DNA from 3 places in the Streptomyces sp. NPDC001515 genome. Region 3 is predicted to be linked to each of the others. Evidence: riboswitches for the same ligand, from Rfam matches in the RefSeq annotation. Region 3 holds a riboswitch; each other region holds the start of a gene.
What was found. Region 3 has a riboswitch for S-adenosylmethionine ahead of ACWCXC_RS04365 (aminotransferase class V-fold PLP-dependent enzyme). Riboswitches for the same ligand answer to the same signal wherever they lie in the genome.
Positions count from the first base shown of each region.

Region 1: another riboswitch for S-adenosylmethionine. It lies ahead of ACWCXC_RS33625 (putative leader peptide); the one in region 3 lies ahead of ACWCXC_RS04365 (aminotransferase class V-fold PLP-dependent enzyme).
Region 2: another riboswitch for S-adenosylmethionine. It lies ahead of thrC (threonine synthase); the one in region 3 lies ahead of ACWCXC_RS04365 (aminotransferase class V-fold PLP-dependent enzyme).

Region 1 is NZ_JBSFHN010000046.1:6,946-10,764, forward strand. Features, by position in the region: gene ACWCXC_RS33610 (benzoate/H(+) symporter BenE family transporter) at 1-126, opposite strand, end outside; gene ACWCXC_RS33615 (helix-turn-helix domain-containing protein) at 275-835, shown strand; gene ACWCXC_RS33620 (glutathione S-transferase C-terminal domain-containing protein) at 844-1,623, opposite strand; gene ACWCXC_RS33625 (putative leader peptide) at 1,844-1,909, opposite strand; SAM riboswitch class IV at 1,947-2,089, opposite strand; gene ACWCXC_RS33630 (N-acetylmuramoyl-L-alanine amidase) at 2,205-2,795, opposite strand; gene ACWCXC_RS33635 (esterase-like activity of phytase family protein) at 3,014-3,819, opposite strand, start outside.
Region 2 is NZ_JBSFHN010000001.1:16,560-20,378, reverse strand. Features, by position in the region: gene ACWCXC_RS00085 (cold-shock protein) at 339-545, opposite strand; gene ACWCXC_RS00080 (MoaD/ThiS family protein) at 981-1,259, opposite strand; gene thrC (threonine synthase) at 1,299-2,591, opposite strand; SAM riboswitch class I at 2,609-2,735, opposite strand; gene ACWCXC_RS00070 (glucosyl-3-phosphoglycerate synthase) at 2,900-3,819, shown strand, end outside.
Region 3 is NZ_JBSFHN010000002.1:167,206-171,024, forward strand. Features, by position in the region: gene qcrB (cytochrome bc1 complex cytochrome b subunit) at 1-784, shown strand, start outside; gene trpD (anthranilate phosphoribosyltransferase) at 909-1,973, shown strand; SAM riboswitch class IV at 2,058-2,175, shown strand; gene ACWCXC_RS04365 (aminotransferase class V-fold PLP-dependent enzyme) at 2,369-3,745, shown strand; gene ACWCXC_RS04370 (Lrp/AsnC family transcriptional regulator) at 3,818-3,819, opposite strand, start outside.

The sequences.
Region 1 (3,819 bases), on a different contig from region 3:
ACCGGCCGCCTTCGCGGCGGTGAAGACCAGGGCGGCGGAGCTGGTGACCCCGACCGTGACGGCGATCAGTCCGGCGGCCACGGCCGAGGGCGGCGCGGCCGAGCGGATACGGGTGAGCGCGAGCATGAGCGTGCCGCTTTCCTGAGTCGGGAGGAGGACCGGGCCCGGCAGGGGGCTCCGCACGGTGTTCCGTATACGGAACGTTCTGTTTGTGGAACACTAGAGAGGCGGGCCGACGCCCGTCAACCGGGAACAGCGGAGCGGGTGCGGGCCGATGGGGCTGAACGAGGACGTGGGGCGCAGGCTCCGGGCGCTGCGGCGCGAGCGGGAGCTGTCCCTGTCGGAGCTGGCCCGCCGGTCCGGCGTGGGCAAGGGGACGCTGTCCGAGCTGGAGAGCGGCTCGCGCAACCCCACCCTGGAGACGCTGTACGCACTGACCACCGCGCTCGGCCTGCCCCTCAGCGCCGCCCTGGCCGAACCGCCCGCGACGGCCGGCCCCGGCCCCGCCCGCACCACGGTGTCCGGCAGCGCGGTCACCGCCGTTCTGCTGGAGCGCTACGAGGACGAGGACGGATCGGCCGTCACCGACGTCTTCCGCGTCAGCATCCGCTCGGGCGCGGTCCAGGAGTCCCGCGCCCATGTCCCCGGGACCCGGGAGAGCCTGATGGTCCTGAGCGGTACCGCCGTCGTCGGCCCGCCGGACGCCACCCGCACCGTCGGTCCCGGTGCGAGCGCGCGGTGGCGGGCCGACGTGCCGCATGTCTACGGCGCGCCCGACGGCGCGGTGGAGGGCGTCCTCTTCGTCCGCTACCCCTCGGCGGCCGAGGCGGGCTGACGCCCCGTTCAGGCGGCGGTGAGCGGCGTCCCGTACGCCCGCCGGAACGCCGGATGCCCGCCGAGCCGGCGGACGTACGCCCGGAGCCGGGGGTGCGCCCCCAGCGCGCCGGAGACGCCCGGCCGGACGAGGGCCGTCCAGAGGTCGACGTCGGCGGCCGTGAGTCCGTCGCCCAGCGCGTACGACCGCAGCGGGAGCCGGCGCTCCAGTGCGTTGAGCACCGCGTCCCGTCCGCCGGGCTCGTCGAGGCCGTGCTCCAGCAGTTCGCGGAGCGCCTCGATGTCGGGGACCAGGGCGGGCGGGGTGAGCGCGGCGGGGCGGTCCGGGCCGTGGCCGGTGAGCGGCCCGGCGAGGTCGCGCAGGATGTCGGGGGTGTGGTTGCTGACGATGCGTCCGCTCCAGCGGTCGCGCAGCGCGGGGACGGTCAGCGGGCCGTCGTAGTGGTGCACCGTCGCCTCGTACGCGCCGCGCAGCGCGGCGAAGCCCTCCGGTGAGGCGGCCGGGTGCGTCAGCAGGGTGGTGGTGACGCCCTGCCCCGGGCCGAGCAGGTCCAGGGTGATCGAGACCCGCAGCGAGCGCGGACAGCCGGCGGACAGGAAGAGTTCGTAGCGGTGCGGCGCGGGATAGAAGCCGCCCGCGAGACCGACGCCGATCCGGCTGAGGAAGCGCGGCGACGCGATGCCCGACGGGGGTCGCAGTCCCGCCGCGCGGGCGGGGGAGAGGGCGGGGGCGGGGGTGCGCGGGGACGTTCCGGTCGTACCGCGGCCGCGCGAGACTGTTTCGGGCATGACTCTCCTGGGGGATGTCCGGAGGACGACGGAGCCGCCGCCGCGTCGTGGGCGGCGGGACGGGAAAAGGACGACCGCGCCCGCGTGAGGGTGCACGGGGCGCACAGGGCCGGCCGGTGGCCGTCCGCTCACGGAGCGGGCCGGCCGGCGCGGGGCGGATCGGCGGCGGTCCGGCCGGCCGGGACGACGGCGGGCCGGGCGGACCCCGGGGCGCGGACGCCTACGAGGCGCTGGCGACGCGCAGCAGATCGATGTGCAGGCGCCTCGTCAATCCGATCCTGGGCAATTCCCACCGGTCCTGCCGTCGGGGCCCGCGGGAGGCGGGGCCGCGCTTGTCCTGTCGCGCCGACAGGACCCGGTCGTCACCCGGAGCACCCCATCGCGGCCGAAGGGTTGCCCGTCAGCGGGCCGGGGCCGATGACCGCGCGGACGGGAACCCGTGCGCGCGGCGCTGACAGTCGTGACCGTCCCCGTCAGTCTCGGCCCGCCCGGTGGCGCCGTCAAGGACACGGTCGCCGCTGTCTCGACTGGTGGTCAGCCGCCCTGCGGGTCAAGGGCGTTCGGAGGTTCGACCGTCGGGGTCAGCCCGCGCTCAGCAGGTTGACCAGCCGGATGTAGCGCACCCAGTCCCAGTGGGTGCCCGGGTCCGTGTGGTCGGAACCCGGCACCTGGGAGTGGGCCAGGATGTGCGCCCGGTCCTTGGGGATGCCGTAGCGGTCGCAGATCGAGGCGGTCAGCAGGGCCGACTTCTCGTACAGGGCGTTCGTGAAGTACGCGGGCCGGTCCACGTACCCCTCGTGCTCGATGCCGATACTGCGGGTGTTGTAGTCCCAGTTCCCCGCGTGCCAGGCGATGTCCTTCTCGCGGACGCACTGGTCGATGTAGCCGTCCGAGGACCGCACCACATAGTGCGCGGACACCTGCTTCGCCGGGTTCTGGAAGATGGCCACGGTGTCGGAGAACGTCTCCTGGGTGACGTGGATGATCACGTACTGGACGGGGTACGCCGAGGGGCGCGAGGAGACCGTGTAGTTGGAGGCCGACGCGGGGGCCCAGTGGGCCGTCGGGTAGTCGGTGTCGCCGGCCTGGGCCGCGCTGGCCCGGACGGATGCGGGAAGCAGCGCCGCGGCGACGGTCGCCGCGGTGCCCTGGATGATCCTTCTGCGGTCCATGTGTGTACTCCTGGCTGTGGGGGGACGGAGGAACACGCTTCGCACGCACGTCCGTTGATCGGAATCGTGTGTTCGATGTCCGGCCGGGGCGGTGTGCGCGCCCACCGTACGGGCGCGGCGCGGGCGGCGGAAGACGGCGCGGCGCGGGAACGGGGGCGTGCGGACGCGACCGGGCCGCCGGGCGGGGAGCCGGGCGGCCCGGGGAAGGCGAGCGGGCGTCAGTGCGCGAGCGGGCGCGGCAGTTCGACCGTCGTCACGGTCGTCCTGATCCCGGAGTCGACCAGCCGCCCCCGCGCGTCGAAGGCGCCGGCCCCGTCCGTCGTCCCGAAGTCGTTGTCGTTGATGAGCGCCAGGGTGCTCCGCCCCGTCACCGCCACGCCCTCGATCTTCCCGGGCACGCCCGGCACCGTCCCCAGATCGACGACGAGGCTCTTGCGGAGCACCGGGACGCCGGAGGCCGCCGGGTCCGCCAACTCCTCGTACGACGGGGAGGCCGCCGGGGCGTCCCAGCGCGATCCCAGGATCCCGGCACCGCGCGGCAGCGTCACGCGGTGCAGCCGCGCCGTGCGGTCGGTGCGCTCCTCGACGAGCAGGGTGTCCCGGCCGATCGCCACGACGGAGGAGACCTTCAGCTCGGAGGTGTCGTCCTCGCCCGGGTCCACGACGCCCACCGGGTCGAAGCGGTAGGCGTATTCGGCGGTGACGGCCTTCTTCTTCGTCGAGAAGCGCAGCAGCCGGATGTTGCGCGAGGACTCGCCGGCGTCCTGGTCGGGGAGCGAGAGCGGGCTCTGGACGGCCATCACCAGATCGCCGCCGGGCAGCAGCGCCAGCCCCTCGAAGCCCCGGTTGGTCTTGCGGTGCAGCAGCACGCCCGGCAGCGCCTCCACCACCGGGTAGCCGGCGCCCCGCAGGTCCAGCCCCTCGGGGACGTAGCGTGCCAGCACCCGCCCCCGCTCCGAGACGTGCACCAGCGACGGCCCGTACTCGTCCACCAGCCAGAACGATCCGTCCGCCGCCCGCACGA
Region 2 (3,819 bases), on a different contig from region 3:
TCCGGACCGAGTGGCGCCCGCGACGGACGGCCTGCGTGCCGGTGGTTCCTTGCCCCACCGGACCTGCGGGCCTCACCGGCCCGGTCCAAATTCTGTCACTCTCACCTGGAGAGTGCTAAGCCCAATGATTAGCACTCGACCCCCTTGAGTGCAAGCGCCTCCCTCCGGAGTGTGGACAACCGGAGGGACGGACGCACACGCGCGGAGGGACGGGGACTGCACGCCCGCGGGGGTGGACGCACACGCGCGGAGGGCCCGTACCCGGGATGTGTCCCCCGGGATACGGGCCCTCCGTGCCTGAGTGGCGTCGTTGACCGACTGCGTCGTGTCCGGCCGGCTCAGCCGACGGCGAGCTTGACCATGTCCGCCTGCGGCCCCTTCTGGCCCTGCGAGATCTCGAACTCAACTCGCTGACCCTCTTCGAGGGTGCGGTAGCCGTCCATCTGGATCGCGCTGTAGTGGACGAAAACATCCGCACCACCGTCGACCGCGATGAAGCCGTACCCCTTCTCCGCGTTGAACCACTTGACGGTGCCCTGAGCCATGCCTAACTCCCCTATTACTGGCCCTTTCACAGGACCGCACTTCGCGGGCCCGGGTCAGAACCCACCCTCCGTCAGGAGAGGGTGCGTGCGCCGGAACGCGTCGACCGCGGCTGAATGTATCTGCCCAACTGCCCTCTGCAACAGGTCAATCGGACGAGAATTCTGAGCGGCCCCGACCGCCCGAATAGGGGGAATTCACGAGAATCCTGGGCAAGTCGGGCCAGGCAAAGGCGACTTATGGCGCAAGGTGCTCGGACACTTTGGCTGCATCTTGTCGTGGCCGGGCGCATTCTCATATGCGGGCGGCACGGGCAGCGGAGGGGACTTCCCACACTCTACCGCGCTCAACCATGCAGAATTGCCCCCTCCGCTTCTCTCGCGGAGGGGGCAATACCGGTGACGCGGTGGAGTCGGGGCCGGACCGCGGCCCCGGGCTCAGCAGCCGCCGGCGACGGCCGGGATGATCGAGATGCCGGCGCCGTCCGGGGTGGCCGTGTCCAGGCCGCCCTCGAAGCGGACGTCGTCGTCGTTGACGTACACGTTGACGAAGCGGCGCAGCTTGCCCTGGTCGTCCAGGACGCGGGCGGCGATGCCCGGGTGGTTCTTCTCCAGGGATGCGATGACCTCGGAGAGGACGGCGCCCTCGGCGGGGACCTCGGCCTGGCCGCCGGTGTAGGTGCGGAGGATGGTGGGGATGCGGACCTTGACGCTCATGGTGTGCCCTTCCTGAAGTCTCGGGTGGTCGAAAGCTACTCAGTTACCGGCGAGTCCGGCGGCGCGGAACGCGTCGAGGTTCGGCCGGATCGTAGCCGTCGCCTGCGAGGTGTCGGCCACCGCGTCCAGCGTCTTGAGGCCGTCTCCGGTGTTCAGGACGACGGTGGTGAGCGCCGGGTCCAGCAGGCCGTCCTCGATGAGCTTCTTCGTCACGCCGACGGTCACGCCGCCCGCGGTCTCGGCGAAGATGCCCTCGGTACGGGCCAGCAGCTTGATCGCGTCGACGATCTGCTCGTCGTTCACGTCCTCCACCGCTCCGCCGGTGCGGCGGGCGATGTCCAGGACGTACGGGCCGTCGGCCGGGTTGCCGATCGCGAGGGACTTGGCGATCGTGTTCGGCTTCTGCGGGCGGACCACGTCGTGACCGGCCTTGAAGGCGGCGGAGACCGGGGAGCAGCCCTCGGCCTGGGCGCCGAAGATCTTGTAGGGCTTGTCCTCGACCAGGCCGAGCTTGATCAGCTCGCGCAGCCCCTTGTCGATCTTGGTGAGCTGGGAGCCGGACGCGATCGGGATGACGATCTGGTCGGGCAGCCGCCAGCCGAGCTGCTCGCAGATCTCGTACGCCAGGGTCTTGGAGCCCTCGCCGTAGTACGGGCGCAGGTTGACGTTGACGAAGCCCCAGCCCTCGCCCAGCGGGTCGCCGATGAGCTCGGAGCAGAAGCGGTTGACGTCGTCGTAGTTGCCCTCGATGCCGACCAGCTCGCCGCCGTACACCGCGGCCATGACGACCTTGCCCTGCTCCAGGTCGTGCGGGATGAAGACGCAGGAGCGCAGGCCGGCGCGGGCGGCGGCGGCGCCGACGGCGCCGGCCAGGTTGCCGGTGGAGGAGCAGGACAGGGTGGTGAATCCGAAGGCGCGGGCGGCCTCGACGGCGATCGCGACGACGCGGTCCTTGAAGGAGTGCGTCGGGTTGCCGGAGTCGTCCTTGACGTACAGGCCGCCGGTGACGCCCAGTTCGCGGGCGAGGTTGTCGGCCTTGACCAGCTTGGTGAAGCCGGGGTTGAGGTTGGGCTTCTCGGCGACGTCGGCGGGGACCGGCAGCAGCGGCGCGTAACGCCAGATGTTGTCCGGACCGGCCTCGATGCGCTTCTTCAGCTCCTCGGGAGAGCCGCTCGGGAGGTCGTACGCCACTTCGAGCGGCCCGAAACACGACGCGCAGGCGAAGATCGGGCCGAGGGCGAATCGCTCGCCGCATTCGCGGCAGGAAAGCGCGGCGGCGGGTCCCAGGTCGGGGGAGGAATCGGTGTGAACTGCGACAGTCTCAACAGCCATGATGGCGAGGCCCTTTCTCCTCATCTTCCTCATGGCGCGTTTCGCCACGAGACGGAATTGGCACCTTCCCCACCGAACCTCGCGGTCGGCAGGAGGGTTGCCGGGACTTCAACGGGCCGTTCCCTCTGTCCCTCTGGATGAGCGCTGTGGCACCGGATCATGGGCGCGCCATGGATCCGGGCGTTTATCGGCGGACGGACCCCGGCATGCGATGGCCATCTGCGTTGTTCAAGACTGTAACCGAAGCACCGGAGGGTTGAGATAGTCGTCCGGTCCGCGAGATGGATCACATACAGGGAGTGCCGACCGTGCTGGAAGAGGTCGAACGCTGGCTGACCAGGCGTTCCTGGTCGGCCGCCGACCGTCCGCTGGACCGTCTGCTGGCCGCCAGGGCCGGCCTGGGGGCCGGGGACCCGCACGGCGGCAGCGTGAGCGTGGTGCTGCCGGCGCTGAACGAGGCGGAGACCGTCGGCGACATCGTCGCGACGGTCCGGCGCGAGCTGATGGAGAAGGTCGAGCTGGTCGACGAGCTGGTGGTGATCGACTCCGGTTCGACGGACGACACCGCCGAGGTGGCCCGCCGGGCGGGCGCCCGGGTGATCCACCGGGACGCGATCCTGCCCCGGCTGCCCGCCGTCCCCGGCAAGGGCGAGGTGCTGTGGCGGTCACTCCTGGTGACCGGCGGGGACATCGTCTGCTTCGTGGACGCGGACCTGAGGGAGTTCTCCGCGGACTTCGTCTCGGGCATCGTGGGACCGCTGCTGACCGACCCCTCGGTGCAGTTCGTCAAGGCGATGTACGACCGCCCGTTCGGCGGCACCGCGAGCCAGGGCGGCCGGGTCACCGAGATGGTGGCGCGCCCGCTGCTCAATCTGCACTGGCCGCAGCTGGCCGGCTTCGTCCAGCCGCTGGGCGGCGAGTACGCGGTGCGCCGCTCGCTGCTGGAGCGGCTGCCGTTCCCGGTCGGTTACGGAGTGGAGCTGGGCCTGCTGGTCGACGCCCTGCACACCGTGGGCCTGGACGCCCTCGCGCAGGTGGACGTCGGGGTCCGCCGCCACCGCCACCAGGACGGCCAGGCGCTCGGCCGGATGGCGGCCGCGATCTACCGCACCGCGCAGCTGCGGCTCTCCCGGGGCCATCTGGTCCGCCCCCATCTGACCCAGTTCGAACGCGGCGAGCACGGCTTCGTCCCGCACACCTACCCGGTGGACACCGAGGAGCGTCCGCC
Region 3 (3,819 bases):
CATCGCCACGATCAACCCGATCTGGGCCATCGGCCCGTACCGCCCGGACCAGGTGTCCACCGGCGCCCAGCCCGACTGGTACATGGGCTTCGCCGAGGGTCTGATCCGTGTGATGCCGGGCTGGGAGATCAACCTGTGGGGTCACACGCTCGTCCTGGGCGTGTTCATCCCGCTGACCCTCTTCGGCCTGATCCTCGGGGCGATCGCGGTCTACCCGTTCATCGAGTCCTGGGTCACCGGGGACAAGCGCGAGCACCACATCCTGGACCGCCCGCGCAACGCCCCGACCCGTACGGCCTTCGGTGTCGCCTGGATCACGCTGTACTTCATCGGTCTCGTGGGCGGCGGCAACGACCTCTGGGCGACGCACTTCCACCTGTCGCTGAACGCGATCTCCTGGTTCGTCCGGATCTTCTTCTTCGTCGGACCGGTCATCGCGTTCATCGTCACCAAGCGGATCTGCCTCGGCCTCCAGCGCCGGGACAAGGAGAAGGTGCTGCACGGGCGCGAGTCCGGGCTCATCAAGCGCCTGCCGCACGGTGAGTTCGTCGAGGTCCACGAGCCGCTCTCGCCGGCCCAGCTGCACACGCTCACCGCGCACGAGCAGTACAAGCCGGTCGAGATCGGCCCCCTGGTCGACGAGAACGGTGTCGCGCGCAAGGTGTCTGCGGTGCAGAAGCTGCGGGCCAAGCTCAGCAAGGGCTACTACGGCGAGGACAACCAGATCGCCAAGCCCACCGCCGAGGAGTACAAGGAGATCACCAGCGGCCACGGCCACCACTGATCACCTGACCTGATCGCCACAGCGGGAGCCCCGTCCATTCGCTGGACGGGGCTCTTCGCTGTCCGCGGCTCTCGATAGGGTGACCCCATCCCCTTTTTCGGCAATGGACCCCCAGGAGCGGACCATGAACGTTGTGACCCCGGACGGCGGCGACAGCGTGGCGGCCCGTTCCTGGCCGGGCGTGCTGACCCCCCTGCTGCGCGGACAGGACCTGAGCGCGGACGACACCGCCTGGGCCATGAACCGCATCATGAGCGGCGAGGCGACCGATGTGCAGATCGCCGGATTCGCGGTCGCGCTGCGGGCCAAGGGCGAGACCGTCTCGGAGGTCTCCGGCCTGGTGCGCGCGATGTACGAGCACGCCGTCACCATCGAGGTGCCCGGACCCACCGTCGACATCGTCGGCACCGGCGGGGACATGGCCAAGACGGTCAACATCTCCACCATGTCCGCGATCGTGGTGGCCGGCACCGGGGCCAAGGTCGTCAAGCACGGCAACCGGGCCGCCTCCTCGGCGAGCGGTTCCTCCGACGTCCTGGGCAAGCTGGGCGTCAATCTGGAGCTGTCCGCGCAGCGAGTGGCCGAGGTGGCCGAGGAGGCGGGCATCACCTTCTGCTTCGCCGTCAAGTTCCACCCCTCGCTGCGGCACGCCGCCAAGGCGCGCGGTGAGCTGGGTGCCCCGACCACGTTCAACATCCTGGGCCCGCTGACCAACCCGGCGAAGGTGCGCTCCCAGGCCATCGGCGTCGCCGATCTGCGGATGGCGCCCATCGTGGCGGGCGTCCTCGCCGAGCGGGGCAACTCCTCGCTGGTCTTCCGCGGCGACGACGGCCTGGACGAGCTGACCACGACCGCGACCTCCCGCGTCTGGATCGCCCGCGACGGCGAGGTGCGCGAGGAGGTCTTCGACCCGCGCGACGTCGGCCTCGACCTGGTGCCGGTGGAGGCGCTGCGCGGCGCGGACGCCTCGTACAACGCGGATGTCGCCCGCCGGCTGCTGGCCGGTGAGACCGGTCCGGTGCGGGACGCCGTCCTGCTGAACTCGGCGGCGGCGCTGGCCGCCCTGGAGCCCTCCGACGCGCCGCTGACCGAGCGGCTGGCCGACGGGATGGCGAAGGCCGCCGAGTCCATCGACTCGGGCGCGGCCGGCCGGGCGCTGGAGCGCTGGGTCGTCGCCAGCAACGCCTGATCCCGCCAGGAAACACCACGGGGCGCGGTCCAGATCCTGGACCGCGCCTTGCGCGTTCCCCGGCGTATGGCAAGATGCTGGTCAGGTCATGAGTGACAGCGACTACGGCCCCGGCCCGCTGTCCGGCAACCCTCCGTCCGTGGCGGGGTGCCCCGGGTGAAGACCAGGCCGTAGGCAGCGAGGCTTACGGCAAGCGCGGACCCCTCGACATCGTGAGATGTCCACCCGTGGGGTCCTGGTCCTCAGGGAGCCTCTTGTGAGCACGCGAATGCGATAGGGCGTTGCGGGCCCGTTCGGCCCACGCCCTTCTCCGCACACCCTCTTTCTCTCTTCTCCCCGTGCTGCCGCGTACCCGCCGGCACGTGGATCTCGCCTGCCTCTTACGGGAGTTCGCCATGTCTGTCGTCACCGCTGCCTCCGACCGTTCGGTTTGTGCCCCGCTGCCCGTTCTGGGCAAGGACGTCACCGTCCCGCTGGTCACCGGCGGCGAGGTCACCTACGCCGCGCTGGACTACGCCGCCAGCGCGCCGGCCCTCCAGCGGGTCTGGGACGACGTGGCCGCCTACGCCCCGTACTACGGCAGCGTCCACCGCGGCGCCGGCTACCTCTCGCAGCTCTCCACCGACCTCTTCGAGTCCAGCCGCGACACCGTCGCGGAGTTCCTCGGCTGCCGCGCCGAGGACCAGGTGATCTTCACCCGGTCCACCACCGACTCGCTCAACCTGCTGGCCGCGGTCCTGCCCGCCGACTGCCAGGTCTTCGTCTTCGAGACCGAGCACCACGCCTCGCTGCTGCCCTGGCGCGACGCCCGGGTGACCTACCTCAACGCCCCGCGCACCCCGGCCCAGGCCGTCGCCACGCTGGAGCGGGCGCTCGCGGACCGCGACCCGTACGGTCCGGCGCTGGTCTGCGTCACCGGTGCCTCCAATGTGACCGGCGAGCTGTGGCCGGTCAGGGAACTGGCCGCCGCCGCGCACGCCCACGGCGCCCGGATCGTGCTCGACGCCGCCCAGCTGGCCCCGCACCACCCGGTCGACATCGGCGAACTGGACGTCGACTGGGTCGCCTTCTCCGGACACAAGCTCTACGCGCCCTTCGGCTCCGGCGTCCTGGCCGGCCGCGCCGACTGGCTGCGCGACGCCGAGCCCTACCTGGCCGGCGGCGGCGCCTCCCGCACGGTCGCCCGCCGCGCCGACGGGGGAGTGGACGTCGCGTGGCACACCACGGCCGCCCGCCACGAGGCCGGCTCGCCCAACGTCATCGGCGTCTACGCGATCGCCTCCGCCTGCAAGGCGCTCACCGAGGCCGGCTTCGACTCCCTGGTCGCCCGTGAGCAGCACCTGGTCGCCGCCGTCCGCGCCGGACTGGCCGAGGTCCCCGAGGTCAAGGTCCTCTCCCTCTTCGGCGACGACGCCCCCCGGGTCGGCGTGATCTCCTTCGTCGTGGAGGGCTGGAACAGCTCCCACTTCGCCGCCGCGCTCTCCGCGGAGTACGGCATCGGGGTGCGCGACGGCCTCTTCTGCGCCCACCCGCTGGTGCGCACCCTGCTCGGCAGCGACCCGCGCGAGGTCGGGGAGTGCGGAGCGCCGGAGGCCGCCCCCGGCGAGAGGTCCCTGAACGCCATCCGGGTGAGCTTCGGCGCCGGTACGCCCGACGAGCACATCGAGCGCTTCCTCGGCGCGGTCAAGGAGCTGGTCAGCAAGGGCGCCCAGTGGAAGTACCGCACGGAGGACGGCCGTTGCGTCCCGGACCGGGGCGCCGCCCAGCTCTGAGCCCGACATGACGGCGGCCGGGTACGGGATCCTCCCCGTACCCGGCCGCCGTCATGTCGCGGGCCGTCCGGCTC